DNA from 2 places in the Lysinibacillus sp. NPDC058147 genome. Region 2 is predicted to be linked to the other one. Evidence: riboswitches for the same ligand, from Rfam matches in the RefSeq annotation. Region 2 holds a riboswitch; the other holds the start of a gene.
What was found. A riboswitch is a leader RNA that binds a small molecule or an ion and turns the genes downstream of it on or off. The one in region 2 is predicted to bind cyclic di-GMP.

Region 1: another riboswitch for cyclic di-GMP. It lies ahead of ACFVT8_RS03710 (amidase); the one in region 2 lies ahead of ACFVT8_RS21060 (methyl-accepting chemotaxis protein).

What each region holds. Positions count from the first base shown of each region.
Region 1 is NZ_JBHVUJ010000001.1:756,770-772,118, reverse strand. Features, by position in the region: gene ACFVT8_RS03750 (Cj0069 family protein) at 22-1,068, shown strand; gene ACFVT8_RS03745 (hypothetical protein) at 1,229-1,651, opposite strand; gene ACFVT8_RS03740 (LysE family transporter) at 2,125-2,757, opposite strand; gene ACFVT8_RS03735 (tetratricopeptide repeat protein) at 3,202-3,942, opposite strand; gene ACFVT8_RS03730 (hypothetical protein) at 4,003-4,278, opposite strand; gene ACFVT8_RS03725 (hypothetical protein) at 4,363-4,569, shown strand; gene ACFVT8_RS03720 (saccharopine dehydrogenase family protein) at 4,840-6,069, shown strand; gene nspC (carboxynorspermidine decarboxylase) at 6,066-7,205, shown strand; gene ACFVT8_RS03710 (amidase) at 7,250-8,134, opposite strand; cyclic di-GMP riboswitch class I at 8,178-8,268, opposite strand; gene ACFVT8_RS03705 (DUF6366 family protein) at 8,509-8,715, opposite strand; gene ACFVT8_RS03700 (chemotaxis protein CheW) at 9,007-9,495, opposite strand; gene ACFVT8_RS03695 (M20/M25/M40 family metallo-hydrolase) at 9,521-10,636, opposite strand; gene ACFVT8_RS03690 (2-aminoethylphosphonate aminotransferase) at 11,189-12,289, opposite strand; gene aepY (phosphonopyruvate decarboxylase) at 12,417-13,544, opposite strand; gene aepX (phosphoenolpyruvate mutase) at 13,549-14,451, opposite strand; gene ACFVT8_RS03675 (YheC/YheD family protein) at 14,775-15,349, shown strand, end outside.
Region 2 is NZ_JBHVUJ010000009.1:72,137-87,485, reverse strand. Features, by position in the region: gene rlmD (23S rRNA (uracil(1939)-C(5))-methyltransferase RlmD) at 1-532, shown strand, start outside; gene ACFVT8_RS21090 (tRNA dihydrouridine synthase) at 719-1,687, shown strand; gene ACFVT8_RS21085 (GNAT family N-acetyltransferase) at 1,739-2,662, opposite strand; gene ACFVT8_RS21080 (MFS transporter) at 3,307-4,521, shown strand; gene ACFVT8_RS21075 (alpha/beta-type small acid-soluble spore protein) at 4,584-4,781, opposite strand; gene ACFVT8_RS21070 (YehS family protein) at 4,989-5,483, shown strand; gene ACFVT8_RS21065 (hypothetical protein) at 5,744-5,938, shown strand; cyclic di-GMP riboswitch class I at 6,171-6,256, shown strand; gene ACFVT8_RS21060 (methyl-accepting chemotaxis protein) at 6,361-8,100, shown strand; gene ACFVT8_RS21055 (SDR family NAD(P)-dependent oxidoreductase) at 8,100-8,855, shown strand; gene ACFVT8_RS21050 (sodium:solute symporter family protein) at 8,880-10,376, shown strand; gene ACFVT8_RS21045 (methyl-accepting chemotaxis protein) at 10,619-12,364, shown strand; gene ACFVT8_RS21040 (hypothetical protein) at 12,451-13,137, shown strand; gene ACFVT8_RS21035 (hypothetical protein) at 13,179-13,886, opposite strand; gene ACFVT8_RS21030 (methyl-accepting chemotaxis protein) at 13,957-15,349, opposite strand, start outside.

The sequences.
Region 1 (15,349 bases), on a different contig from region 2:
ATCATTCAAGGGGGTATTTTTATGGATAAAAAGGTTATTTTTTTCGAGGTTCATGGCGGCACAGATAAGGGTCCTGACGGCTATCGGCAAGATACAATGCCAATGGTGAATGCGCTAAAACAACGTGGACAGGATGCAGAAGTCATTTTCTTTGATGTTACAAAAAAAGAGGAAATTTTTAATTACGTCAAAGAGCAAGGTATTGCCTATGTATCACGTATTAATCCAGGAAACTTACTGCATGAACAAGAGTACTTCGATATGTTGCGTGAACTATGTAATGCAGGTGTCATCGGTATGCCACACCCTGATGCAATGATTGGTTATGGTTCTAAAGATGCATTATCAAAGCTATCCTCAACGAATTTAGTGCCTGATGATACATTTGCTTATTATACAATTGAAGCATTTAAAGCGCAGTTCCCTACTTCTCTTGCTATTACTGAACGCGTCCTAAAGCAAAATCGTGGATCTACGGGCGAAGGTATATGGCGAGTTAAATTGGTTGAACCCCTTGCTAAGGGAATTACAGAAGTGCCACTTGATGCGGAGATCAAATGTACAGAAGCAAAGGATAATCATGTGGAATATTGGAAACTAAGCGATTTCATGGCGTTCTGTGAGCAATATATTACTGGTCCAAATGGCATGCTAATTGATATGCGCTTCCTTCCTCGTATTACTGAAGGAGAAATCCGCTTATTTATGTTACGAGATAAACCAGTTAACGTAGTACATAAAAAACCGGCAGATTCCGAGGACGCATTTAGTGCAACACTGTTCTCAGGTGCGCAATATCGCTATGATGCACCAGAAGACTGGGAAGAGCTTGTCCAAAACTTTTTAAGACAACTACCAATCGTAACTAGTTTACTGGGCAATTATGATTTACCGCTCATATGGACTGCCGATTTCATGCTTGATACAAACGAAGCTGGCGAAGATTGCTATATTTTAGGGGAAATGAATTGTTCATGTGTAGGCTTCACTTCTGAACTTTCTTTAGCACATCAAGTAGCAGAAGAAATTTTAGCTTGTATCCATGAAAATACTGAGATTTCAGCATAGTGAAACCGGTCTTCTTCATTACTACCCGTTAATGCGGGATAAATAAAAAAGTGCGATCTTCTGATTATATAACGGAATAGGAATAAAGGATAATTAGTCTATTATAGAGGCTGGTTATCCTCTTTTTATATACATACTATTCTTATTTTGAGTTGGACCTTTAGTTTTCTATTCGGATAAAGTATTTTTCATAAATATCTATTGCTTCAATCTGTGGATTATTTAAATCAATTTTCAACTCACCCTCACGCTCTTCATCTTCTTCACCCAACCAACAAATATAAACTTCACAATAATCACCTTGTGGAAGCAACTCTTTTAGTAAGTGACATAAATAGAGAAAAGTCTTTTTGGAATTTTCATAGTTATGTGGTGAATGAATCTTTTGATATGCATTCATTTGCCAAATAGGGTTACCTTTCTCATAAATTTCATAAATATAAGGCGTAGTAAAATGCTTCTGTTTAACTACATCACGATCTTCTTCATCCGAGAAAACATAATCAATTTCAACTTCATCCTCCGTATAATACTCATTAAGTTTTACTGGAAAATTTAAACCAATATAGGTTGCTATACTCATTTTCACATACTCCTTGTTTTAGAGTGACTTTTATTTAACTCCTCATTGTTTAAGTTCTTCTTCAAGTACACTAAAAAAACGCCCTCACTTGTTGGAGAAACGCCACCGCTACCATTCCAATTTCATTCCATAGAATACTTTACCTATCAAATCTTAACAATGTATTGCCTTATTTCATATATGAAATATTTTCCTCTTTCATCTAAACTCCCATTAGTTGATTAAGCCAAGATAAAACAACAATCGCTACGAACAGAATCATAAAAAATGAGCTGAGACAAAAAGAAAAATGTTAGACCTAGATATAATCGGTCTAACATTTCTTTGATTTTAGATGGAAATTCACTTTGGTGAAGCAGAAAAGTTATTATCTCTTTTTGTTATTTTTCAAAATAAACGAGTTCTGTCCTAGCCTCATTTCTTTACATACGTTTGAAGGTTGTCACCCTAAGATAATATGAGGATCTCACTTTTTATATATAAATCTTAATGGCTTGTATAAATTCATAAATAAAATATCCGGCAAAGCAAATTAGTAATACACCCGCTACCATTGTAAGCGACTTAATAACCTTACGACTCATCGCTTTACGGGTAATTGAAACAATGGTCATCAAGCCAATATCATGCAACAATATGCCACTCAGAACCCCTGCAGCAATCACTAAAAAGTTTGCTGACTCTCCTTGCCCATATGATTTAGCAAGTACAACACCGAAAACATTTACCCAAAATACTAGATTTCCAGGTGAAATGGCAACTAGTAAACCATTACGATATGAAGCAAAAAATGATTTTGTCACTTTCTCTCCTGCAAGCGTTATATCATGATCAGCATTTTTTATAGAATCCAGCCCTAAAAGAAATAAAAAGCCAGCCCCTATAATCCACATAGGAATTTGAATGATAGGCATTGCTAAAATAGACGCTAGTCCCATATACAATGCAAAAACCAATACAATATCAATTGTCATTCCACCAAGCCCGACAGCCCAACCATGCATAAAGCCATTTTTTAGTCCTTGCTTTGTCATTTCTACTGTAATTGCCCCAACAGGCATGGCAATCGCAAGTCCTACCAATACATACGCTACATATAGACTCAACTAAACACTTCTTTCATGATCAATTTCGCCTTGGCGTAATTGCGGCCGGATTTTGAATTGTGTCCGCACAATTCATTCCTTTTAAAATCCGTGACATCCGCCGGAGGCTTTATCTTCATTCAGTAGGCGTTTGAACACCCACTGAAAAGGAACCATCTCCGCATTCATTTCTTCAAATTTAGAGGTTAGAGTCTTTTACTGAATGAAGATAAGATAAGTTTCATACGTCCGTTTATAATTGCATTATAGCATAAAAATACACATAAGGTTACTTTTACTAATAAATATTCATTTTTTACATGCTAGTACTTTATTTATTTGTATGAAATTATTAGGATACCTATTCTAATTGCTATTCAAGTTTTTATATACTTATCTGAGCTTTTTTTCTACTAAAAACGTCCTATTTTAACTTGTATTTGCAGGACTTCTTTCTCTTTCCTCTTAGAGCATTTGTTTTTTCCATTGTGATAGTACGTCGTTGGATTTCGCGATGTCCACTTTTAATGCAACCTGATTAGCAGAGCAACGTTTCTTAGCCTTGTCCCAGGCTTCTTCTAGAGCAGGTAAATAGCTTAAATTTTTTGTAGCTGCGACAAGCTGTAAAAAAATATTCCCTTGAGTATAGTACCAGCGAGGGTTCATGCTATCTAACTGAATAGCCTCTTCAATAAGCCTTAGTGCTAAATACGAGCTGCCTTCGTTTCGACTCAAAAACTGTGCAAAGGCTCCCCAGTAAAGGGCTTTATTTGGCTGTAGTTTTATCGCCTCCGCATATTGGACAAGTGCTTTATCATGCTCCTTTGCAAGAGCAAAATATTCAGCCATTGTATAATATGCATTCGCTTGTGCCTCGATCGATCCAGCTAATAATTCATCTACTACTTTACCGAATTGCTGATCATCCGCACTTCCTATGTATGCAGCAAGGACATCACGTTCTGGATAGGAGCCATCTGTCCGTTCAACACTTTGCTTCACTTTTTCAGCAGTAGGAACAGGCATATTTGCATAACCGTTCGCTTCCAACAATGCGACGTGCTGTTGGATTGTTGCAAATGATTCATGTTCTGCAAACGTACTATTTGCTAAAACTGCTTTGGCTAATTGATAGCTTTCTTTCACATGCCCATTTAAAAATAAATCATTTATCTGTTGTACTTGCTCATCAAACTGTTTGATCACTATTTAAATCCTCACCTTCACTAAAAGAAAAGTCTTATAGGTATTTTACCATCTTTAAATTTAAAACAAACTAAATAGCAATAATTTTTCTACAATTCTTTTAATTTGATGTTGAATCAGTAACCACATTAAAAGTCTGATAACATTGTGGTTCATCATATAGCGAGGTTTGATTTCTGTTCCGACTGAATGTTTTCCCGAGGGCAGACGGTGAGCCGCTTGACTCCCAATTCGGCACTTAGCCATGCATTTTGCCGCCTGGCGGAAACTTTTCGCTGCTTGTACATGCTTTTCCGCCGCTTCATCTGTGGTAGTAATCCCCAGATTAAAAAACATTGGTTAAAATTCCGAATTATGAGATAATTGAAGTGTATTTTCATTTTTTGAGAGCAATAAACTATATATAGGAGGGCTTGTGCTATGAATAGACGATTTCATTTTGTATCGCTTATTATTGGAAATTTGTTAATACTAGGAGCTATTTTCATTTATGCTATGCAAAGTCAAGTGGATGTGGAACTCAGCACATATGCCCTTGTGATGGGGTTTTTAAGCGTATTACTACTGATCTTTTTTTATTTATGGGGGGATGAAAAACAACAAATATCAAATCGTTTTTCTAAATAACTCGTGGGACTTAAAAGGTTTTGAAGTGACCTTAAATTTCTTCAAACGTTGAACAAAAAAATGATTTTCCCCTTTTCTACATCAGTAGTAAAGGGAAATTTTTTTCACGAAAAGCTTCTTTTTTCGTGGCATTCCCCTCTGTATACGCCAAATTATTGTTGAAAAATAAAAAATTTTATAGAAAATTTAAAAAGAATGATTGAGTAGTAATTCAATTTTCTGTATAATCAGCTTGTTTGACAATACTAATTTGAATTTGGGGGTAGACAATTGGGTAAAGCATTGATTATAGGAGCTGGCGGAGTAGCCAGTGTTGTGGTACACAAGTGTGTTCAAAATTCGGACGTATTTGAGGAAATTTGTATCGCAAGTAGAACTGTTTCAAAATGTGACGCTCTAAAAGAAAAACTAGATGGCGGAAAAACAAAGATTCATACTGCGCAGGTAGACGCAGACAATACGGATGAGGTTATTGAGCTGATTAAAGCCTTCGGACCAGAAGTTGTTATTAATGTAGCACTACCTTATCAAGACTTAACGATTATGGATGCTTGCTTAGCGACAGGTGTACACTATGTGGATACTGCAAACTACGAGCCACCTGAAACGGCAAAATTTGAATATAAATGGCAATGGGCTTATAAAGAAAAGTTCGAAAAAGCTGGCTTAACTGCTTTACTTGGTAGCGGTTTTGATCCAGGTGTAACCGGCGTTTTCACAGCTCATGCACAAAAACATGAATTTGATGAAATCCACTACATAGATATCGTGGATGCAAATGCCGGTGATCACGGTTACCATTTCGCTACAAACTTCAACCCAGAAATCAACATTCGTGAAATTACTGCAAATGGGCGTTACTGGAAAGAAGGCGAGTGGGTTGAAACTGCACCACTTGAGAAAAAAGAGGTTTATAACTTACCAGAAATCGGACCAAAAGATATTTACCTTTTATACCATGAAGAACTAGAATCACTTGCTAAAAACATTAAAGGCTTAAAGCAAATCCGTTTCTGGATGACATTCTCTGAAAAATACTTAACACATTTAAAAGTATTAGAGAATGTTGGTATGACTTCTATCGAGCCAATTGAGTTTGAAGGACAAATGATTCAACCAATTCACTTCCTAAAAGCTGTACTACCTGATCCAGCATCACTTGGACCACGTACAAAAGGAAAAACTAATATCGGTTGTATTATTCGTGGTCTAAAAGATGGTAAGGAAAAAACTTATTATGTGTACAATGTGTGTGACCACGAGGAATGCTATAACGAGGTTGGTTCACAGGCAATTTCGTACACAACTGGTGTACCAGCAATGATTGGTGCAATGCTTGTGATGAACGGTCAATGGCGTAAACCAGGTGTTTGGAATGTCGAAGATTTCAATCCAGATCCATTCATGGATGCACTAAATAAATGGGGTCTACCATGGCAAGAAAGCCATAATCCAGAATTACTTGACCTTGAGTTAGATGCAAAGGAATTAAGTCGATGAAGCCAATTGATTTCTCAAAAGTTCCATCCCCTTCTTACGTAGTGGATGAACGATTATTAACAAAAAATCTAGAACTTTTAAAATCGATTCAAGATCGCACAGGCTGCCGTATTTTACTTGCCCTAAAAGGGTTTTCAATGCATTCAACATTCCCATTAGTTGGTGAATATTTAGCAGGGATTACGTCAAGCTCATTATTTGAAGCTAGACTAGGCTATGAAAAAATGGGCAAAGAAGTTCATGTCTATGCACCCGCTTATGTGGAACATGAAATGGACGAGCTTCTTGGCTATGTTGATCATATTGTGTTTAATTCATTTAACCAATGGAATCAATATAAAGACAAAGTAAAATCTGCTGGTAAAACACTTGAATGTGGTATTCGTATCAATCCTGAGTACTCTGAAATTGAAACAGCACTTTACGACCCTTGCTACACGAATTCTCGTCTTGGCACAACATTAGCCAACTTCGACAAATCACAGCTTGACGGTATTGATGGCTTACACTTCCATGCAATGTGTGAGCAAAACTCCGATACGTTAGAGCGTATTATACAAGTTGTCGAAGAAAAATTTGGTGATGTCTTACATCAAATGAAATGGTTAAACTTTGGTGGAGGTCACCATATAACTCGTGAGGATTATGATGTAGAAAAGCTTGTGAATATCATTAATTACATTCAAGACAAGTATAACCTTCTCGTCTATTTAGAGCCAGGTGAAGCTGTTGCACTTAATACAGGCTATTTAGTAGCAACTGTTCTCGATGTACAGAAAAACGGTATGGACCTAGCAATTTTAGATACATCGGCAACTTGCCATATGCCAGACGTTCTAGAAATGCCATACCGCCCAATGATCATCGGTTCTGGTCAACCAAATGAGCTAGCTTACACATATCGCCTAGGCGGGCTTACTTGTCTTGCTGGTGATGTAATTGGTGATTATTCATTTGAACAACCTTTACAACCAGGCGATCGTTTAGTATTTACAGATATGGCGCATTACTCAATGGTGAAAAATCATATGTTTAATGGTGTAAATCTTCCGTCAATCGTTTCTTATAACGATGAAAAAGGCATTAAAGTCATTCGTGAATTTAAATTTGAAGACTATAGCGGCCGACTTTCATAAGGCCAAAGAAAATCCTCTCCAACTTATAGATGGAGAGGATTTTTTCATGGCTGCATATTCATCCAACTATCAACATGATGAATGGCAAAACCATTATAACCTTTTTTATTGGCATAATGTTTATTAACTTGTGCTAACTGTTTATTCATATAGGCCTCTCCATCTCCATAGAAGGTAATATTTTTCCCTTCATCAGAGGCTCCTGTTTCCACACTAATAATAATTGATTTTTTTACTTTTTTTGCATAGTTTATTTCATGTTCAACAATATTAATAATGTCTTTAGCAGCAGCTCGATAAGCCATTATCGAAACACTTTCCACTTGGTCAATCACCCAATCAGCTAATAAACCTTTCCCAAATTGGTTTTTGTACGTAATTTCGTCAAACCAAAATGGCATATCCACTTCCAATGGCAAATGTAATCGATCGGTATCCCCTTTCGCTCTAGTGAGAAGTGCTTGATAGGATTCAATCGTTTTTACTTGGTTCGAGTTCCATCCACTATTTAAGTAAGGCTCTACATCGAGATGAACTCCAGAAAATTGCTCTGTTGCTGCTGCATTTTCATTATATGTATGTAACCAATCAAACAACTGATCCTGCATTTTATAGCCCTCTGCTGAAACCCAGCTTGCAGAACCATCTAATGCATATACTTTTATACCTTTTGCCGTTGCTTTATCAATAAAACTTTTGTAATAGTTACTTGCTATATCACTATTTACTTGTAAATATAATTTATTAATATCTTTGCTTTCTAAAAATGAGAGTACCCCTGATTCATCTTCGACAATCTTCGTCGTATCCCATAACCAAGTAGCCTTATCTTGCATGGCCATTGCATCTACCTTCCCCATTGTTAATCCTAGCGTACTTACAATTGCTACTATAACAATGATTGCTTTTGATAGTGAACGACTTAACATATATTACATCTCCATTCTATTGGCCGAGGCTCATAGAACAGAACCTGGCAACCTGACGATCATGCACTAAAAAATAGTGTTTAGACTCATGGCTTTGCGTCCTTCCCTTTCGATGAAGTTTGCCTTTTACAGTAGTTTTCTTACCTTACATAATACGACGATAGAATGAAAATGTCTGTAGGTAATACGCATAATTTTATTTATAACTATCAAATAAGATTATAAGAATACAGGTTATTTTTACTATATCAAAATAAAAGCGTAGTAATTTTGAAGGTGAATAACTTGCATGAAGTGAGAGTGAAGAGATAGATTAAGTAGCAATTGAGGACTATGGAATGCAAAATAAGAGATTATGATTCCTTTTGATATCTTTAACTGAAAAACAATTTGTATGTAATGTATCCTATCAATAACACTAAAACTAATACCACCGTCTCTTTCCAACCCATCCCATTTAAATTTCCGCTAGTTCCCCTATTTATTCCATCGTTTAAAGAACCTGTAGGATTATTTTTTAATTCATTTTGTTTTAACCACTCTCTTTTTTCTTCTGGTGTTTCCTTTTTCTTTGAATCCATATGATAAATACCTCCCTTAATTAATATTTACTTATTTATACTATAGAAAGTTATATATATAATCATGCAAATTCTTTTGTGGCTTATTGGACGCCCCCAAGAAAGTGCTCTGTCTTTAACGAAAATCAACCATACGTTACGGTCTTAGTTTAAAATTCGCCATCCAGTATTTATACTCCTTTTACTGTTGGGATATCGATTAAAAAGAAGAAAGACAGAATCACATATTTGTAATTCTGTCTAAAACATCAACATGAAGTGTTGTATTGAATTATTTAACCCTACAAAAACTTATGCCTCTACGTTTTCTTTTTCATTTTCAAGCATTTTGTGTAAATAATTAATAATTTCACGTATACCTTCTAATGAATTTACTAGTATTTTCGGATCAACGTATGTGATCATGCGATTTTCAAGATTAGCCACAGCTGTAAAGTAGCGTGTTTTTGAATAATTGACAAGTCCCATCTGCTTTAATACTGACTCATCAAAATCAAGAATTTCACGAGCTTCTGTTACAAGTAATCCATAATTCACAACATCCGTGTTCAACACTATAATCCGTGCTGTTGCAGCATTAGAAGAACGATTATAAAGAATACGTTCAAAATCAAGCACAGGGATAAGCTCGCCACGAATTCTTGTGAAGCCTAGTAGATAATTAGGCAAGTGAGGAATCGGTGTTACTTGTTCTAACTTTTCAATCGAAATCGCTTGTTCCACTGGCACTGCATATTCCTCTGTACCACAAGCAAAAACTACTGCCTTTACACTTTCCATGCGGTCACATCCTCGATTTTTGTTGTTATTTTTTCGCAGACTCTTTTACGATTTCAACAAGTAAATCTGCTAATTTTTCTAATTCTTCGACTGGGATTTTTTCATTTGTTGTATGAATGTCCTCGTACCCAACAGAAAGATTTACTGTAGGGATGCCAAAGCCCGCAATAACATTAGCATCGGAACCTCCACCTGAAATACCAAGTTTTGGTGTGCGTCCGATGTTGTTAGCAGCTGCCATTGCCACTTGAACAACTTTATCTGATTCTGTTACACGGAATCCAGGATACATTAGCTTCACTTCAACTTCAGCCTTTGCACCTAATGAAGCAGCAACTTGCTCAAACGTCTCCTGCATATGCTTAGTTTGTGCATCTAACTTCGCTTTGTCGATCGAACGAGCTTCTGCAATAATCGTTACTTCGTCACACACAATATTTGTTGCCTGACCGCCCTCAAAGCGCCCAATATTGGCTGTTGTTTCTTCATCTAACCGACCTAGCTTCATTTGTGCAATACATTTGGAAGCAACCGTAATCGCAGACACTCCTTTTTCTGGAGCGACACCAGCGTGAGCTGTTTTCCCAATTATTTTAACGAAAATTTTCGCTTGGAATGGAGCCGCAGTTACAATTCCCCCTACTTTGCCATCACTGTCTACAGCAAAGCCGTATTTTGCCTTAATTTTAGCTGGATCTAACTCTTTAGCGCCAACGAGTCCACTTTCCTCTCCAGCTGTAATAATAAATTCGATATCACCATGTTCAATATTTTGCTCTTTTAAGCGTTTAGCCATTTCAAATAATGTGGCAAGACCTGCTTTATCATCAGCACCTAAAATAGTTGTACCATCTGAAACGATATAGCCATCTTCACGAAGAGATGGTTTAATCCCTTTACCTGGGACTACTGTATCCATATGAGATGTAAAATAAATTGGTTCGATATTTAATGAACCTTTTAGCGTAGCAATTATATTACCCGCTCCATGCCCGTTACGAGTATGTGCATCATCTTGTTCTACTGTAAAACCAAGCGCTGTTAATTTGTCGATTAAAATCGGCGCAATCACTTCTTCATGTTTTGTTTCTGAATCGATTTGTACGAGCTCAAAAAACTCTTCTACTAAACGACTTGTCATGTTGTAGGACTCCCTTAGTTTACGTGTTTTTCCACGTTATAGTATATGTATTATTTTAGCACAACGATTAAAGAGTTGAAATAATACGCTTATAAGATCTACGCTATTTATCAATTACTCTTCGGCAAAACAAGGGGTTGATTTCCGTTCCGGCTAGGCGCTTCCTTGGGCGCCGGGCCAACAATTCTGTGCGAAAGCGTAGTGTTAACGTAGCGACAGCGACACGAGGTTGATCACGAAGGCGTTATCATAGGATGTGATGCTTTTAACATTCGTTTCTCTATTGCTTATCCCCAAGGAGTCGCCCTGCCTCTGTAACTTTTGAAAAAGATTGATTAAAAACGACAATCCTCAATTTTGGGATAAAAATAAGCCTCATATTTTGAACAAAGTTTGATCAAAATACGAGGTTTTACATGTTTAGCGCTAATCATTTTTATAATTAAGATTGATTATGAATCTTCCTCCATTAGTTGAACAAGGCAAAGCATTAAAAAAATTAATTAATATCACCTACATAAATTGTAGGTTTTCCACTGTTCCGTGAATAATTCAGGTTTGTAGATATTTTTCTAATAAAGTTAAAAAGTGCTCGATATCATCTTTGCTAATATCACCAATGTTGGCTACCCTAAAAGAATTTAATTGATAAAGTTTTCCAGGATATATCGTTATTCCATTAGCATAAAAATAATCATGCATTTCTTTAAAATTATACTTTTCACTTTCAGGCTCTACTATTGCTGTAATAATTTTTGAATGGTTCTCTTTAGGGACGAGATATCTTAAACCAAGTCTAGAGAGGCCATCTATTAAGGTTTCCCAACATTGAGAATATCGTTCATATCTTTCTTTCATTCCTTCTGCTTTTAATTCTACAATCGCCTGTTTTAACGCATAGATAGTTTGTATAGGCGGAGTAAAACGCATCTGACCCGTCTCGATGAAATGGTAATATTGAGAATAAAGATTCAAGTAATAATTTGTCGGTATTTTTGTTTTTCCTTTTTCTAGTTCGCTTTTTTTAGCTATAACAAAAGAGACTCCTGCCATTCCTTGAAGGTTTTTATTGGAACTAGCCGCCAAATAACTTATTTTCATTTTACTCATATTAATAGGAATAGCCGCAAACGAACTCATTGCATCTACCATCATATTAATCTCGTTTTCTTCGCAAATGGAGCCAATCGATTCTATATCGTTTAATAATCCCGTTGTTGTTTCATTATGCACGACAGCTAGAAAAGAAACTTTTCGTGGAATTCTTTTAATGAATGAATGTAACTGATCTAATTTTATCGGTTGATCGGGTGGACTTACAAACTCAATCCAATCCAGCTGATAAGCTTCTGCAATTTCACACATTCTTTTCCCATAGGCACCATTATTAATGATTACTAAAACCCCATCAGTCATAACTGAACTCAAGATCGACTCTACAGCAGCTGTACCTGAACCACCGAATAAAACGGTTGTATATTGATTCTCTTCTGAAACTAAACTAGTAATCTCAGAAGTAACAAATTGCAATACTTGGCTGAAGTCATCTTCACGAGGGCAAATATCAGGTACCACTTGTGCGTATTTAACCGTATCTGTTGTAGTAGCAGGTCCGGGATTCAATAATATATTTCTTTGAATTTTCTTCACGATACTCCTCCCTTTAATTTTATTTCACTTCTATACGCGGTTCGAATTATCTCCCTCCAACTAAGCTTTAGTACTGTAAAGAGGCTTCTTATAAGTAAGATTAACCTTCTAATATCTATTTTCAGAACATTCATTCAATAAATTTTTGTAGACGAGTTTTAACTTCACTTGGAGTAACTTTTGGGCGGCCTAGATTTTGTTTAGAACCCTTTGAGATTTTCAAATAAATAAAAGTTAGCCCTTTTGTCATTTTCCATTCTTGAATACACATTTCAAGTTCATGTAAATTATGGATATAGTATGACTTTTCATAACCGCAATCTACAGCAATATTGACAAAATTAACATTGTGAGAAACGGTATTTTGTCCCCCAGTTGAATCGTGAACTTGATTATCTAAAAGAATGTGGAGCATATTTTCAGGTTGATAGTAGCCGTTTGTAGATAAGCTCCCCATCCGCATAAGGAGGGAACCATCTCCATCAATAACAACTACATCTATATCTTTTCGAGTATAAGCTAAGCCTAAGCCTAAAGAACCGACACAACCCATGGAACCAACCATATATAAATTATTATCAGAATCCTCAACCTCATATAGTTCTCTTCCTGTCTTACCAGTTGTGGCCATTAATACTGTTTTCATATCTTTGATTCCATTTATCACTTTTAAAGTGTCAAAACGACTTGGCCGTTCATCTAAGTCAGTTTTTTCACTTTTTTTCATATTTTTATGATTAAGACGTTGCTCTATTTTCAATTTCTCACTATTAAATGTTCCTTTTTTCACTACAAAAAAGAATGGTTGATTTGCTTCAATCCACTTGTTAGCTTCTTCAAGCTGTCTCTTTGCCTCACTCTCATCAGGAGATAAGAACTGCCATTCTATTTGCATGAGATCTAATAGTTGTGTCGTAATTTGTCCCATTAATTCATGTTGCGGTTCATCATTCAATCCGGGTTCTCCACGTAGACTAACAAACCCAAGTATAGGTATTTGGAAGGGATAGTTTAAGGAAGTCAAAGGAGAAATACAATTGGTTAGACCGGAGTTTTGCATTAAAACAACTGATTTCCTTCCTCCAAGGTATGCTCCTGAAGCAATGGCTACAGCATCACCTTCGTTGGCTGCAGCAATATATTCACACTCATTTATGGAATAGTTAATAAGATTCTTTAAAAATGAACATGGGACCCCACTGTAAAAATCAAAACCAAGTCTTTTAAGCTCATTTCCAAATTCATTTGTATTTAACATACCATCACTCCGTTCCGGGATGTGATTGGTTATTAGTTGATGGCAAATACTTCTTCTCTGCTTTTTGAAGCTCCTCAGCATTTTGGAGTCTAAAAATCTCTTGCACACTTACGATCGATTTTTCTACTTGAATGAGACTTTCATCTTTTAGGATTTGTTTGGCGATGTTCTGCATAGCAGTGATCGATGCTCTTAAGTTATGGTTAGCCCAGATTGCAGTACTTATTCCTACTTTTCTGAATTCATTAGTTGGGGTTGTATAATATTTTGTTGGCACAATAACCACTGGATGCCTTCCACTCCATTCTTTCATAAATGCTTCAATTTCTTTAAAATCCGACTTTTTACTATGCACAAGAATTGCATCGGCGCCTGCCTTCCTGTAGGCTTCCGCACGTTTAAGGGCTTCATCTAATCCCAAGTCTGCAATAAAAGCCTCGACTCTAGCTACAACCATAAAGTCTTCATCCTCTTGAGTATCTTTCATTGCTTTTATTTTCCCGCAAAATTCTTCAATCGATGCGAGAGGTTGTGTTTCTCCATTAATAAACGAGTTCGTTTTTGGAAAAATTTTATCCTCGATACAGACTCCAGCAATATTCAATTGCTCTAGTTTTCTAACTAACCTCCGAGCATTATTAAAATTCCCATATCCTGTATCCCCATCTAATAGGATGGGAATTGTTGTCGTATCACTCATAAATTCAAGTATATCTAATATCTGCGTCCATGATGCTTCATTATTATCTCTTACACCCAATGATCCTGATATCGATAGACCACTCGCCCAAATCCCTTTAAAACCGACTTCCTCTACAATTTTTGCGGAAAGACCGTTATGGGCTTCCATTAAAAACTCAAGTTTATCTGAATATATTATTTCTTTTAATTTCGTCGTTTTTTTCAATATCTTCCCTCTCCTTATTCGACATATCATATTATCATATGGCTACAAGTAAAGATTTATAGGGCAGATACATTAGATACTAATAATTTTGAAATCAAAAAAAATGGAGGTATAAAGAACAATCATAACGCTACTTATCTAGTGTAGTAAATTTATTAGGGGACTCTAGCAGAAAGATGGGAGAGAATAATTGCGTTACCAAGTCCTACCAACCCATGCAAGATAAATCTATTTACATACAATACAGTAATCACCATAAGTGAAGAGGACTACCCTATTTATACAAAAGAAATAAAAATACCTTACGAAATGAGGAGAATTTATTGAAAAACGCACTAGGAAAATGGGAACAATTTTTACTTTTAAATCAAAATTCTTTAACAACTAACTTCATTCCAGAATCAACACTTTACAGTCTAAAAAACTTAATCTATTTATTAAATAAGTATGAGTATGTTTATGTGAAACATAATAGCACTGGGCAAGGAAGAGCGATTTATAAAATCTACAAAAGAAAAGATGGACAGTATTGTTTTAATGGATTTACTATGCAAGGTGAAGAAATTAATAAATGTGTGGCAACAATTGAGGATTTCCATCAAGTTCTACACCCATATGAGAAACATGGTAAATTAAGCGGAAATTATATTATACAGGAGGGGGTCATGAGTCTAACCCCTAATGGAGATTCAATTTCCATTCGTGTTCATGTTCAAAATCTAAAGGGAACATGGGTAATTAGTGGAATGTACGGAAGAATTGCAACTGAGGATCATGGGATTGTTAATTCAAATCGGGGTTCTCAAGTAATACCGATTGATGAATTATTATCAGTTTATATGATGATGGACAATACAGAGAAAGATAAAACAATAGACTCACTAAAAAAAGATTCTAT
Region 2 (15,349 bases):
AATTTCAGCTCGTTCATTTTATCAAGTAAATCCTCAGCAAACGGAAGTTCTATACAAACAAGCATTAGACTACGCTGACCTGCAGGGTGATGAACGAGTAATTGATGCTTACTGTGGTATAGGGACAATTTCATTATTCCTTGCACAAAAAGCAAAGGCTGTTATGGGTGTTGAAATTGTACCGCAAGCTATTGAAGATGCGAAGCGCAATGCAGAATTAAATGGTTTTACTAATACGTATTTTGAGGCAGGCCCAGCAGAGGAAGTAATTCCACGCTGGTATAAGGAAGGCAAAGAAGCGGATGTTTTAGTAGTAGACCCACCACGAAAAGGTTGTGACGAAGCACTTCTAAAGACAATTTTAGAGCAACGTCCTAAGCGCGTTGTTTATGTGTCCTGTAATCCAGCTACATTAGCACGTGACCTTAGAATTTTGGAGGATGGGGGCTATCAAACGCAAGAGATTCAGCCTGTAGACATGTTCCCGCATTCGACACATTGTGAAGCGGTAGCGTTGTTGGAGTTGGGATAATAGAAAAAGCAGCTGATATAGAAAAAATCTATACCATCTGCTTTTTTGCGATTTTCGTTAATGTACTTGTGTTTGATAATAAGTCATTTAGCGTGATATAAGTGTAAAAGAAGTGGAACATTTGGCTTTATATTATTTGACCAAGAGTTTGAAGATGTATCGATAGTGAGAGGAATTGAGTTTTAAATGATAGATAATTTTTGGCGTGATTTACCACGACCATTTTTTGTACTTGCACCAATGGAAGATGTGACAGATGTTGTTTTTCGTCACGTAGTAAGTGAAGCGGGTCGACCGGATGTATTTTTCACAGAGTTTACTAACTCAGATAGCTATTGTCATCCAGAGGGCATGAAAAGTGTGCGTGGCCGTTTGATTTTTACAGAAGATGAACAGCCTATGGTGGCACATATTTGGGGGGATAATCCCGAATATTTCCGTCAAATGAGTATTGGCATGGCAGAGCTAGGATTTAAAGGCATCGATATTAATATGGGCTGTCCTGTACCGAATGTGGCATCGAGAGGAAAAGGGAGTGGCCTTATTTTGCGTCCAGACGTTGCGGCAGAACTTATTCAAGCAGCAAAAGCGGGCGGACTGCCTGTCAGCGTGAAAACACGACTTGGCTTTAAAGAGGTAAATGAGTGGGAGGAGTGGCTTACGCATATTTTAAAACAGGATATTGCGAATCTTTCTATTCATTTACGTACAAGAAAGGAAATGAGCCAAGTAGATGCGCATTGGGAGCTAATTCCGGAAATCAAAAAATTACGTGACCGTATCGCACCAAATACGTTACTAACAATCAATGGAGACATTCCTGACCGTCAAACTGGGCAGCAGCTCGCTGAACAATATGGCATTGATGGCGTTATGATTGGGCGAGGTATTTTTAAAAATCCTTTTGCCTTTGAAAAAGAGCCAAAAGAGCATAGCAGTAAAGAGTACCTTGATCTTTTAAGACTGCAGCTTGATCTTCAAGATCAATATGCGGAGGTACTGCCACGTTCAATCTCGGGGCTGCATCGCTTTTTCAAAATTTATGTCAAAGGGTTCCGTGGAGCTGGTGAATTAAGAAATCAATTGATGAACACGAAGTCAACAGATGAAGTGCGTGTATTGCTTGATAACTTCGAATCAAACAATGTGGATTGACGAAGGACGGTAAATAGACAAGAGGGGCAATGAACCCCTCTTTTTTGTTGCCTAATTCAGTTTTGTAAAGTATCTTATCTCTTCTTTATCCGTATAAAAGCCAACAGATTCGTATAGAGTTAAGGCTGATTTATTTGTAGTTAATACCATGAGAGTAGCTTTTTGTAGCTGATGAGACTTAAGATATTTCAAAGCCTGTGTAAGCGAAAACTTGGCAATCCCGCGCTTCCTCCATGGTTCACGGACAAAAACGTCCTCTATTACACCGTAATCTTCTTCTTGCCATGTCATCAGTCCGCCAACAATAGTGTCTGTTTGACGTATGACCATGGATGTCCAAAGCTTGTTATTCTTGTATTCAGTTAGCCTATTAAGACCAAGGGGAGTGTCAGGCCAAATTTCAGCCTCTATATCAAGATAATCATTTTCTTCGCTGGATGTCTCCATGTTCCAGTATGAGAATTGAAACTCTTCTTGTAGTTTTAAATCATAAATCGGTGTATTCAAATCTCGATTCATGCGATATAAACTATTCAGAGGAAGGTATCCTTTTTGAACAAAAAACTGATTGTTAGCTGTTTCTTCTGAATCATTACCAACACAAAGTATTGTTCCGTATTCTTTAGGCAAAGTGTCCTTTAATTGCTTTGCTCTTGTGAAAAGATATTGATAGACTTTGTCGAGCAAAGCCATGTCATGTTCTCTTTCAGAAATGGTTTTAAGATTAACGTATATGGAGTGATTGTTTTCTTTTGAACGACCAGGAGGTACAACGTTAATAATGCTAACTTGCCCCTTTGCGACCATCTTCCCATCTTCAAATGCGCAGTAAACGTTACTCCAATTATCTTCGTCCCCGACCCACCAAAATGTCGCGTTCTCTTTTGCTGTTATGGATCGGTACAACTCGCCAAGTAAAGGCATATCTCCTTGTTCGAAGTTTCGAATGAAAATTTCTGTTGATGATTGGCTCAAAATAATACTCCTCTCATTAGTAGAGAATTTCGCAATTTAGAAGATTACTATGCGAGTTCCCTGTATAAATACTATTTAATATTTTATGCTATAAAATGGTATTATATGTAACAGGGTATTTTGTGTTCCTAAGTTTGATTCTTTAAATAACTCTTTCTAAAATAGTGTTACCCATTGCCTAAAAGGAGAACTAACTATATACAAACTTATGCTTATTCAAGAGAACTTTGAGCGCTATGGGGATACTGTTGTATAGCCTGAAGAATTTTTGAATAGAGAGGAAAATGAAGACTCATATCTCAACTTTTTAAGTGCTGGGGTAATTTTTTTAACTATAAAGCATTGCCTTTTCAATCATAATCTTATAGAATGTAGAACGATATAAATGAACGAAATAAATTTCCTTTAATGCGGTCCAGAGAGGCTGAAAAGGGCTACATGATATTTTTTAAGCTAACAATATCTTTGTTTTCGCACGCCCTTTTTGTCCTCTGTGACAAAAGGGCTTTTATTTTGCTAATTAATATCTCTTTTAAAGGAAGTCCTGTGAGGCTTCAAAAGAGAATGGAAAAGAATTGTGATATCCATTCCCTCAAATAGGCTAGAAGAGTTTTTAACTAACAAGAAACTGGAGGATCGTAAGAATGGATTATCGTAAGAAAACAGTGGTCGCGTCAGTAGCTGGTTTAACGTTGGAAGGAATGGACATTATGTTTATTTCCTTTGCGATGACAATGATTATTTCGGAATTTAACATTGATTTTGCAACGGGTGGACTGATTTCTTCCATAACGAATATAGGCATGCTGTTAGGCGGTATTATTTTTGGAGTTTTAGCTGATAAGTATGGACGAGTAAAAGTATTTACTTATACCGTCTTGTTGTTTGCGCTCGGTACAGCTTTAACTGGATTGGCAACAAATATTGAACAAATTTATATTTATAGATTTATCGCTGGTCTTGGTGCAGGGGGCGAATACGGTATTGGTATGGCTCTTGTTGCCGAGGCTTGGCCGAAGAATAAGCAAGGAAGAGCCTCTTCATATGTAAGTGTAGGTGCTCAATACGGAGTTATTTTAGCAGCGTTACTAAGTGCAGTTATTCTTCCAACTTTAGGATGGAGGGCTTTATTCTTTGTCGGTGTGTTACCTGTCATTTTCGCATTCATTGTGCGAAAAAATCTTGAGGAATCACCAGAGTGGGTGGCTTCTCAGAAAAATAAAAAAATCAACAAGAAACATGAAAAAGGGAAGTTAGCGCAATTATTTGAAACGCCTCGAACTTCGATGACGACAATTTCATTAATCGTTATGGCAACTGTTCAAATTGCTGGTTACAATGGCTTAATGATTTGGTTACCATCTATGCTGCAGCAATCTCAAGGTTTATCAGTTTCAAGCTCGGCACTTTGGACAATTAGTACAGCAGTTGGCATGATTATTGGGATGCTAACGTTTGGACGATTTATGGATCAATATGGTGCAAAGCGTGCTTTCGGAATCTTTTTACTTGCCTCTGCATGTGCAGTGTTTTTATACTCTTATGCCACAGGAAGTGTTGCAATTTTATTAGGTGGTGCGATTGTTGGCTTCTTCTCAAATGGCATGTTCGCAGGGTATGGAGCTTTAATTAGCAGCTTCTATCCGGTGCAAATTCGGAGTACAGCAACAAACACGATTTTTAACTTCGGTAGAGCAATTGGAGGATTTTCACCAATCTTTGTCGGCTATATTCTTCAAAGTTATGATATGACGGTCGTTATGATCTATTTAGCAGCCTTATATTGCATTTCCTTTATCGTGATGCTTACTTTAAAAAAAGGGACAAGTGAGGCTTTACAACCAGTTGAAATTAAATAATAATGAAAATAAGAACGAATTCCAATTAATAAAAGGGATTCGTTCTTTTTTGAAATTTATTATTATAATAAACCTTTTGAACGTTTTTCAGCCATTTCTACGAGGCGTTTTGTTATTTCTCCTCCGACTGAACCGTTTGCACGAGAAGAGGCTTCTGGCCCTAATTGTACATTGAATTCTTGTGCGATTTCATATTTCAATTGATTAACGGCTTCATGTACACCAGGAACTAGAAGCTTGTTTGAACTGCGATTAGCCATTTATCTCACCTCCTTGTGATTAGAATGGTCGAGAGTTAGCTAATCATACATGTTAAAAAATAAAATGCACATTCTAAATACTATAGTAAAGTAACTTTTGGAAAACTAACTAAAATTGTGAATGTCTCTGCTATAATAGTGTAATGCTTCAATTTCGAGGATATAATTGTTAGAAGCGCTTTTACAGTTAAAATGGAGGTTTTTTAAATGACGAACAATGATATTTTAATTCGTTTAAGATATGCATTAGATATCAAAAATGCAGATATGGTTAAAATATTTCAGCTAGGAGGCATGGACTTTACGAAGGAAGAAGTATTGAACATGCTTATTAAAGTTAATGATGAGGAAGAAGCACCAGAAGAATACATCAAATGTAATAATAAAATGATAGAGGCATTTTTAAATGGATTTATTACATTTAAACGAGGTCCTCAAAAGCCTAAGCCTGGTCAGCCGGAAGGACCACTACCTGTTTCAGGAAAAGAGAGTCCTAATAATATGCTATTAAAGAAAGTAAAGATAGCGTTAGCCTTAACGAGTGAGGAGATGCTCGATATTTTATATGATGGAGGCGTTAACGTTTCTAAAGGCGAATTAGGTGCCATCTTAAGAAATCCAAGTCATCGTAATTATAAAGAATGTGGCGATCGCTTTGTGAGAAATTTTTTAAGAGGGCTTACAGATAAATATAGAGAATAAAACACTCTATGCATTGTCAATAGTAAATTTCGGTAAAGAGTAATGAATTAAGGATTAAAAAGCAACTACAATTTTGTAGTTGCTTTTTTGTGTGAGGATTTACACGAAATATCTCTATTTAGATAAAAATATTCTACAAAAAGCTATTTTTTCTTAGTTGAATGTTGTTGACAATTTGTGACCAAAATGTGTACAATGAAATTGACATAAAGTTGTCACAAAGAGGTAAAATAAATGTTCACGAACAGAGGGGTGCTTTTATGTTTAGTTTAAACATTTTATTAGTTGCTATCGCATGTGTTACTATTCCACTTGTTGTTGCTTCAGTGATGTTAGACATTTTTTATGCAGAAAAGAAAAAAGTTCGTTTTTCATTACGCCGTACATCTATGTGGTATTCATGTATGTTTGCTTTATCCTTCATACCGTCAGTCTTATACATGACACTAAAATAAATAACTATCTTTAATAAGAATAATCATTTAGGGGTAATTGATTATTCAAAATTATAGTAGCAGCTACAATATTACGTTGTAGCTGTTTTTAATTGCTTTAAAGAGGATTATGGACGCGCCGAGAAAAATATGTAATAGTATCTATTTCATACTAATAATAAAATAGTAAAAAATATGTGTATTTTAATCTGGTAACATTGACTACTTTTACCCATTGTGTTAATTTGAGGAGGAAAAAGATAGGCAAATCTACTGAAAGGTAGAGACGCAAAGCTACAGGTCTAAGGTATTAAATACTATGATGGCTGAGCTGCAAAGAGTACTAGTTAAGTACATATATTGCTAGTCATATTCTTTGATGCCTATTTCTTTTGAAATAGGTATTTTTTGTCGAAAATACAATAAAGGAGGAAGAAATAATCATGAAGTTGTTTAAAAATGTTTCATTAAAAAACAAACTTTTACTAACGGTTTCTATTATTGTTTTACTTCTAATTGCTATTATTACTACACAAAGTATTAGAGAATTAAACAATAGAATGTCTGTTGATTTAGAACGAGAGTTGAAAAGTGTTGGTGTATTGACAGCTATGAATCTTGACAGTGATGTCATTAAAGATTTATTGACTGAAAAGGGAGAAACTAATACTAAATTTAAGAAAATCCAAAAACAACTCGATAAGATTCAAGAAGAACAAGGAATTATGAGTTGGAGCTATATTTGGGATGTGAAGGATGCAGGTGGCGTTAACCCGATAGGCTATACATCTAATTTGAACGACGTATATGAAGCGGGTGAAATCTTTACTGATTTAGCAGATGAACATGTAAAAACAGCTAAATTGGCAATTCAAAATAATAGCACTGAAGTAACCGATATTTTCCAAGATCCGTATGGTTCATGGCGAACTGTATTTAGCCCTATTAAAGATGATAATGGCAAGCTCATTGCGTTATTAGGTATTGATTATTCTGCGGACTACATAAATACCATCATTAAAACAAGTGTTATAAAACAAATTGTTATGGCTGTTATTGGAATTTTAATTTTATTAGCTTTACTTTACATAATTATTGATCGTCTATTAAAACCACTTAAGAAAGTAGTAAATGCTGCAAATCAAGTAGCGAATGGGGAATTAACAAATGTAGATTTAGAAATAACGAAGGACGAAATCGGAAATTTATCTAAATCGATTAATACGATGGTTTCAAATTTACAACATATCATTTTAAATATTAGAAATACATCTGATAACGTTTCTTCTGCTGCTAATCAGCTAACTGTTAATGCTGCAGAAACATATAACAGCGCAACAAATATTGCTCAAGACATGGGACAAATAACGCAAAACGCTGAGGCGTCAATGGTTATGACTGAGGAAACAGCTGCTGCTATGGAAGAAACAGCGACAGGCATCCAGCAAATTGCTGACTCTGCTAATACGGCTGCTGAGTCATCTATTTCTGCTTCTCAAGCTTCTGAACGTGGAAATCATGTTGTTCAACAAGTCATAGCGCAAATGGAGTTGATCAATAGTTCTGTTGAACAAATAGGGACAACAATAAACGGTTTACATATCAATACGAAAAAAATTAGCGATATTGTAAGTCTTATTACAGCAATAGCAGATCAAACAAACCTACTAGCATTGAATGCGGCAATCGAAGCTGCTAGGGCAGGAGAGCATGGGAAAGGCTTCGCGGTTGTTGCTGACGAGGTTAGACGATTAGCAGAACAATCATCACAATCTGCAACTGAAATATACAATTTAATTAGTACAATTCAAGCTGATTCAAACGCTTCTATCACTGTTATGGAAAAAGGGAAAGAAGATGTAAAGGCTGGTATGGAGTTTACAAATGAAGTAGGGGAAATCTTTAAAGAGATTCTCACTTCATCAGAAGAAGTTGCAAGTCAGATTCGCGAAATTTCAGCTGCGTCTCAGCAAATTTCTGCTTCATCGGAGGAAGTAGCTGCATCTGTCAATAATATTAAGCAATCTACAGAGCAGTCATCTGAATTCTCATCGAATGTGTCAAACGCAACGCAAGAGCAATTGACGACCATGCAAGAGGTGAAAGAGGCATCTTCTTCATTAGGAAAAACAGCAGAAGAATTGCAGGTACTTGTAGCAAAATTCAAATTGGAGAATGATTAATGATGGAAATTAATTTTAAAGGAAAAAATGTACTAATTACAGGTTCAAGTAAAGGAATCGGCAAAGCCATTGCTTTAGGTTTTGCCGAACATGGAGCCAATGTATTCATTAATTACATTGGTGATGACAACGAGGCAGAAGAGGTTCGCGCACTAGCAGAAAAGTTTGGTGTAAAGGCTATGAAATTTAATGCAGACGTATCGGATTCTCAGCAAGTTCAAGCTATGTATCAATATATGGACGAACAGTTAGGCGATATTGATATTCTTGTCAATAACGCTGGATTTGCACAGGCTTCAAGCATTACGGATTTAACAGATGAGCAGTGGGATAAAATGATTAAAGTTCATCTTTACGGTTGTTTCTACAACTGTCGAGAAGCAGCAAAAAGAATGAAAGAACGAAACATAGGAAAAATTATTAATATTTCTTCTGATATTGGTAGCTTAGGTTGTGAAGAATTTACGCATTATTCTGCTGCAAAGGGTGGCATTAATGCATTTACGAAAGCTTTGGCACGAGAGTTAGCTCCTACGATATTAGTCAATGCAGTAGCTCCTAGTGGAACATTTACAGACATCCTAAAGGAATTTGGTGAAAATTATGTAGAGGAAGAGTCTGCTAAATATCCGTTAAAACGATTAGCTCAACCAGAAGAAATCGCAAAGACTGTATTATTTTTAGCTTCAGAAAATGCGAATTTCTATACGGGTCAAATATTAACGCCTAATGGTGGAGTCGTTATGAACGGATAATGTGGAAAACTAAGGAGCAATACTATGTTAAATATAATCATCTTTAGCTTATACTTAATTTTTATTTATTACATTGGATATAAAGGATATAAACGAGTTAATACTGCGGAGGATTTAATTGTAGCTGGTTGGAGTATGCCTTTATCTGTTGTAACAGGAAGTCTGGTGGCGGCCTTATTAGCTGCCCCATTCTTCTTTGCGGCAGTAGGCTCAGGTTACACAAGTGGCGGCTTTGAAGGATCGGCGACAATGGGTGGTTTAGGGACTTGTATGATTCTTGGGTCACTCATTTGGACGAAGCCATTACGTAGATTAAAAGGTTGGACATTAGCAGACTACTATGGATTACGCTATGGCAGTAAAAAGCTAGGCGCTTATACAGGTGTCGTAATGGCGATTGCCTTCGGTGTTTTTAATGCAGCTGCCTTAACAGTTGGTGGCACGTATATTATTCAGCAGCTGTTGCAAATTGATTTCGTTCCAGCGGCATTACTTTTTGTATCATTAACAGCTCTATACTCTGTAATTGGTGGTTTATGGGCTGTAGCCTATACGGAAATTGTTCAGGGGGCACTGGCAGTAGCGGGTATAGTAGGGATTACAATTTTTATCTTATTCTATTATCCTGATGTAACATTTAACCCAGAGTGGTGGAATATTAGTGAACTCTTCAATAAGGCTGGGGCAGAGTTTTGGACGCTATATCTTGTGTTAGCACTTGGTGATATTCCAGCGGTGGATTTAGGACAAAGGGTAGCCGCAGCGAAAAGTCCAAAAGTAGCACAGCGTAGTATGATTATAGCTGGAACAATTATTATCGCAATTAGCTGGATTCCGGGTATGTTAGGAGAAGCGTTTAAAACGATTTATCCTAATAGTACAAATCCAGAGACGTTAATGCTTGCCTTTGCTCAAGGGTATTTCCCACCGTTACTAGCAGCCATCTTTTTAACAGCAATGGCAGCGATGGGGATGTCTACTGTAGCCGCGTGTTATGTTGCGACTTCAGGAATTGTCACAAAAAACATTTATTTAGACTTTATTAATCGTAACCCGGATCCTAAAAAACTATTAAGATTTTCAAGACTTATTATTATTTTAAGCGCTTTGCTAGGCTTAGTTCTAGCGGTCAGCTTCCAGAAAGTCATTGATTTAGCTTATTTAGCATGGGATGTTATTTTCGTAACTATTTTCTGGCCAATCGTTTTAGGGCCATTTTGGAAGCGAGTAAGTACACCAGCAGTTTGGGCAAGTATATCTGTCGGGTTAGTATATTACATTATTACATCTTTAACATATGTTCCTAGTTTTACTATCCAATCAGAAGGATTTTTAGGTTTGTTAAATGAGCTGTGGCAGGCACCTGTTTTCTCAGGCGTTGTGATCACAGGTATTACAATTGTTATCGTTAGTTTGCTTATTCCACCTTCGCAACATGTTCTAGAGATGCATAAAATTGAAAAAGATAAGACTTTAGACGATGTTGGTAGTAAAGAGGAATTAAAGGAATATTCAAATTGAAAATTATTTAAAAATATAAATTTGGAAACACGAGAGCGTTGATTTTTAATGCCCTCGTGTTTTTTTTATACTGAAAACAACAGTCAAAAATGGCATTTTTAGCTTGTTTTAGCAAAAAAAATAAAGTACTTTGGTAATAGAAACATTTTACTAGAAGAATGTTGTAAAATTTGTTGTTACTAACAATTCTATAGAAATATTCACGTAGAAAATGAAATTTAAGAATTATAAGGGGTTTATCGATGAGAAGTAGCTTAAAAATTAAGATGTTAATGGTATTTTCAATTTTACTCGTTATTTCGTGTTTTCTGATTAGCTTTTTTATTTATCGTTCTTCATTGGAGCTAGTGAAAGAAACAGTAGGTCAGCAAAACGTAAATATGATTGATCAGGCAATCTCAAAGATAGACGTTAAAGGCTATCAAAGTATAGAAATTGGTGCAAAAAAAGATGATTATTATTATGAATTACAAAAAGAATTGAGCGCTGTTAAAGAGCTACATAAGGTATCTAGTTTGTATACAATGACTCGAGTAAAAAACGGTGATGGATATGACTATTACTATATGATAGATAGTGTACCTAATGATGATTCAACGATTGGCAATAAAGAGGAATCACCAGAATCTTATCCTAAAATGAAGCAAGTATTTGAAACAGGGAAAATACAATTTCAGCTATCAAATGATTCACAATACGGAGCGGTACTTGCTATCTATGCACCAATAAAAAATGATGCTGGCGAAGTTATAGGATTAATAGGGGCAGATTTAGATGCCACGGAAGTTTATGCGGACATGAACGCTAATCAAATGAAAATTATTATGATTACTCTAATTGTATTAATAGTAGGGATCTGCATTGTTTATTTCTTCACAGATTATTTAACGAAGCCATTAAGAAAATTAACATCACAAGTAAAACAAGTTGGCAATGGTGATTTAACCGTAAAAATAGAAACAGATCGAAAAGACGAAATTGGAGTTTTGACAAGTGCATTCCAACAAATGGTGCTAGATTTGCAAAATATAATTATGGGAATCAATTCTGGCTCTAAGCAGTTAATCGATACAACTAATGGAGTGGCAAAAAGTAGTGAAAAGGCAACTGAAGCGATTAGTCATATTTCTGCATCTATCCAGGAAGTGTCAGCTGGGGCTCATGCACAGTATAAAAGCTCAGAGGAAAGCTCAGCTACATTAGAGCAGATGTCGGAGGGCATTCAACAAATTGCTGAGGCTTCTTCAAATGTATCTCAATTATCATCTCTTAGCCTACAAAACGTAGAGCTTGGAAATGGAAACATTGAAAAAGTGATTCATCAAATGAATATTATTAATGATTCCGTTCAATTATCTGCAAATGCAATTAAAAAACTAGAGAGTCAATCTAAAGAAGTATCACTTATCATCAATATGATTCGTGATATTGCTTCACAAACTAATCTACTCGCACTAAATGCTGCAATTGAAGCGGCTAGAGCTGGCGAATCTGGAAAAGGCTTTGCTGTAGTAGCTGAAGAAGTAAGAAAGCTTGCGGAGCAATCAGAAAAATCGGCGAATAGTATTTCAAATTTGATCTCCAAAATAAATGAGGATACAAGCTTAACGGTGCAAACGATGAATGTTGTAACAGAAAATGTAGAAGACGGTTTACAAGCTGTTGAAGAAGCTGGAAAATCATTTGAAAGTATTCTCCAATCTATTCAGGGCGTAGTATCTCATACAAAAATAGTTTCTGTAACCTCTGAAGAAATGTCCGCATTTTCTCAGGAGATTACAGCAGGAGTTATGGAAACAACGATGCTTGCTAATAAGGCTGCAAAGGCAACAGAAAGTGTTGTAGAGCGTACGATGGAACAGGAAAGCTACAACCAAGATATCCTTCATTCTATTTTAAAACTGAATAAAATGGCAGAAGAACTTGAAAAATCCGTTTCAAAGTTTGATGTAGATGTTCGAAACGCAGATAATTCCCATAGAAATTAAGAATGAAAAGATAATCGTTAGAATAAAATTTCTATTAACATGGATGAAATAATTCTATCGATTATCTTTTTGAGGGTGGGATATAGATGAAAACCTTTTTTCTTATATTTCTAGGAATAATCTATTTATTACTAGCAAATTCAGTTGAAACGGCTATTTTCAGTAAGGTCTACTTTTTAATTGGTTTAGGATTAATAATAGTAGGAATTATCCGTTATGTTAAAGAGCGATATATTTATATCAATACATTAAATGAAATGAAAGAGGCAAGTGAGGAAGTGCTTATGGCTATCCCTCATACACATTGCATCATCTCAAATGATTGTTTAAGTGCTTTATTATTAAATGAACCTACAAATACACTTTTCTTCGTAAGTAGAGAAGATCTAGAGGATGATTTGATAAAAAAAGAAATTCCGTTCAATAAAATATATGAAGTTGCTATAGTTGAGGACGAAATGTATATTGCAAGGACTGGCAATAGCTTCATAAGTGGTTCATTACTGAGTGAAGAACTGGATTTAGAAGAAGAGGGATTAGATGAAGAAGATCCTGAGTATAACACTGTATCTCAATTGACGTTGAAAATTGTAGCTGATAACTTATCTGACCCTATTCTAGAATATGCTTTTATGGATAACAGTGAGCCTATATCAAGAGAAGAGGAGGAGTATCAAGAAGCGCTTGAGTTATGTGAGGAATGGTTTCAGAAGATCAGTGTTATTATCAAACGTTATGAGCTTGAAAGGGTACCGATTAGACATTGGCAATAAGTTAAAAAAGCTATCTCGACATTACGTTCGAGATAGCTTTTTTAACTTCTAGAATAATCTAGAGTGATGATCCGGTCCCGCCCCAAAGTGATCGGTAAGCAAGAGAAGTGATCCGGTCCCGCCCCAAAGTGATCGGGTAAGCTAAAGAAGTGATCAGGTATCGCCCCAAAGTGATCGGGTAAGCGAGAGAAGTGATCAGGTATCGCCCCAAAGTGATCGGGTAAGCGAGAGAAGTGATCAGGTACCACCCCAAAGTGATCGGGTAAGCGAGAGAAGTGATCAGGTACCACCCCAAAGTGATCGGGTAAGCCAGAGAAGTGATCAGGTACGGCCCCAAAGTGATCGGGTAAGCGAGAGAAGTGATCCGATCCCGCCCCAAAGTGATCGGGTAAGCAAGAGAAGTGATCCGGTCCCGCCCCAAAGTGATCGGGTAAGCAAGAGAAGTGATCCGGTCCCGCCCCAAAGTGATCGGGTAAGCGAGAGAAGTGATCAGGTACCACCCCAAAGTGATCGGGTAAGCAAGAGAAGTGATCCGGTCCCGCCCCAAAGTGATCGGGTAAGCGAGAGAAGTGATCCGGTCCCGCCCCAAAGTGATCGGGTAAGCGAGAGAAGTGATCCGGTCCGGCCCCAAAGTGATCGGGTAAGCGAGAGAAGTGATCCGGTCCCGCCCAAAAGTGATCGGGTGAGCCAGAGAAGTGATCCGGTCCGGCCCCGAAGTGATCGGGTATCGCCGCGTCCCTATAAGTCATTGGCAGTAAATAATAGAAAAAAGCTATCTCGAAATAGAAAAAGTTGAGATAGCTTTTGTTGTGTAGTCGATTAAATTTTAAATTGCTGTAGCTGGTTATTTAGCTCCTCAGCCATTCCTGCAAGCTGATTTGCACTTTTAGCGATTTCATCCATTGTAGCAGCGGTTTCTTCTACAGTGGCTGTTGTTTGTTCTACGCCAGCAGCGGATTCTTGAGAAACAGACGCTATTTCATCAACTGAAGCATTAATGGACTCGGAATTTTGAGCAACTTTGTTTAAATTGCCTGAAATGGTATTTATGTTAAGAATCATTTCTTCAACGGCTTCCGATATTTGGTCAAATGTTTCATTTGTTTGGTTTAGTTGGGAGGTTCCTTTTTTTACTTCCTCATAGCCGGATTGCAGAGCACTTGTTACATTGCCAGTTTCACCTTGAATACGGTTGACGATTGTTGAAATATCAGTGACAGAGAATTGTACTTGTTCTGCTAGCTTTCGAACTTCATCGGCTACAACTGCAAAACCTTTACCATGCTCTCCTGCACGAGCTGCTTCAATGGCAGCGTTTAGGGCAAGTAAATTTGTTTGATTTGAAATATCATCAATGACAGAAACAAGCTTGGAAATTTCGGCAGACTGTACATTTAAGCCTTCAACTTTTTTCACTGAATCTAAAACAATCTCATTAATAGCTACCATTTGTTGTGTTGATTGTATCATTAAGCCTTTACCAGTTGTTGTTAGTTTTTGTACATGACTTGAATGTTCTTTTAATTTAATGCCTTCCTGTGTTGTTCCATGAATACTGCGCTGGAAAGAAGACATTGTTTCGGCTAAATCACCTGCTGTAGAGGCTTGTGTTTCTGTGCCAGAGGCTAGCTCCTGCATAGTCACGGTAATTTGTTCTGTACCTGATTGCACTTCATTAGAAGATTGGGCCAGCTCTTCACTACTAGCTGCTACTGTTTCGGAAACCGTATAGATTGAGCTAATGGTTTGCTTTAATTTTTCATTCATTTCATTGGCGGAAAGCATTAATTGACCAATCTCATCATGTTGAGTTATTGGAAGTAGTTCATGTTGCAAATTGCCATCCGCTAATTCGCTCATGCGCTTTGTGACAATCGTAATAGGATTAGAAATGTTTCTAGCAGTGACAATGGCGATTAGGACACCTGCGATTGCTAATATTATGCTAACAATCAGTCCGACTATTTTATTGTTTAAACTTGTTGATACTACGTCATCTCCTACCTTAGTAATGGCATCGGAGCGTTTATCGGCCAATTCTTCATAACCAACACGAACATCGATTACAAGATTATTCATAGCTGTTAAATTTTTTAATGCTAATTCTCTATCCCCTTTTTTATAAACATCGAATACTTCGGTATTTACGCGATTGCTCCATGTACGTGCCATTTCTACTAGTGCCTCACGCTCAGGCGTATTTTCATATTTC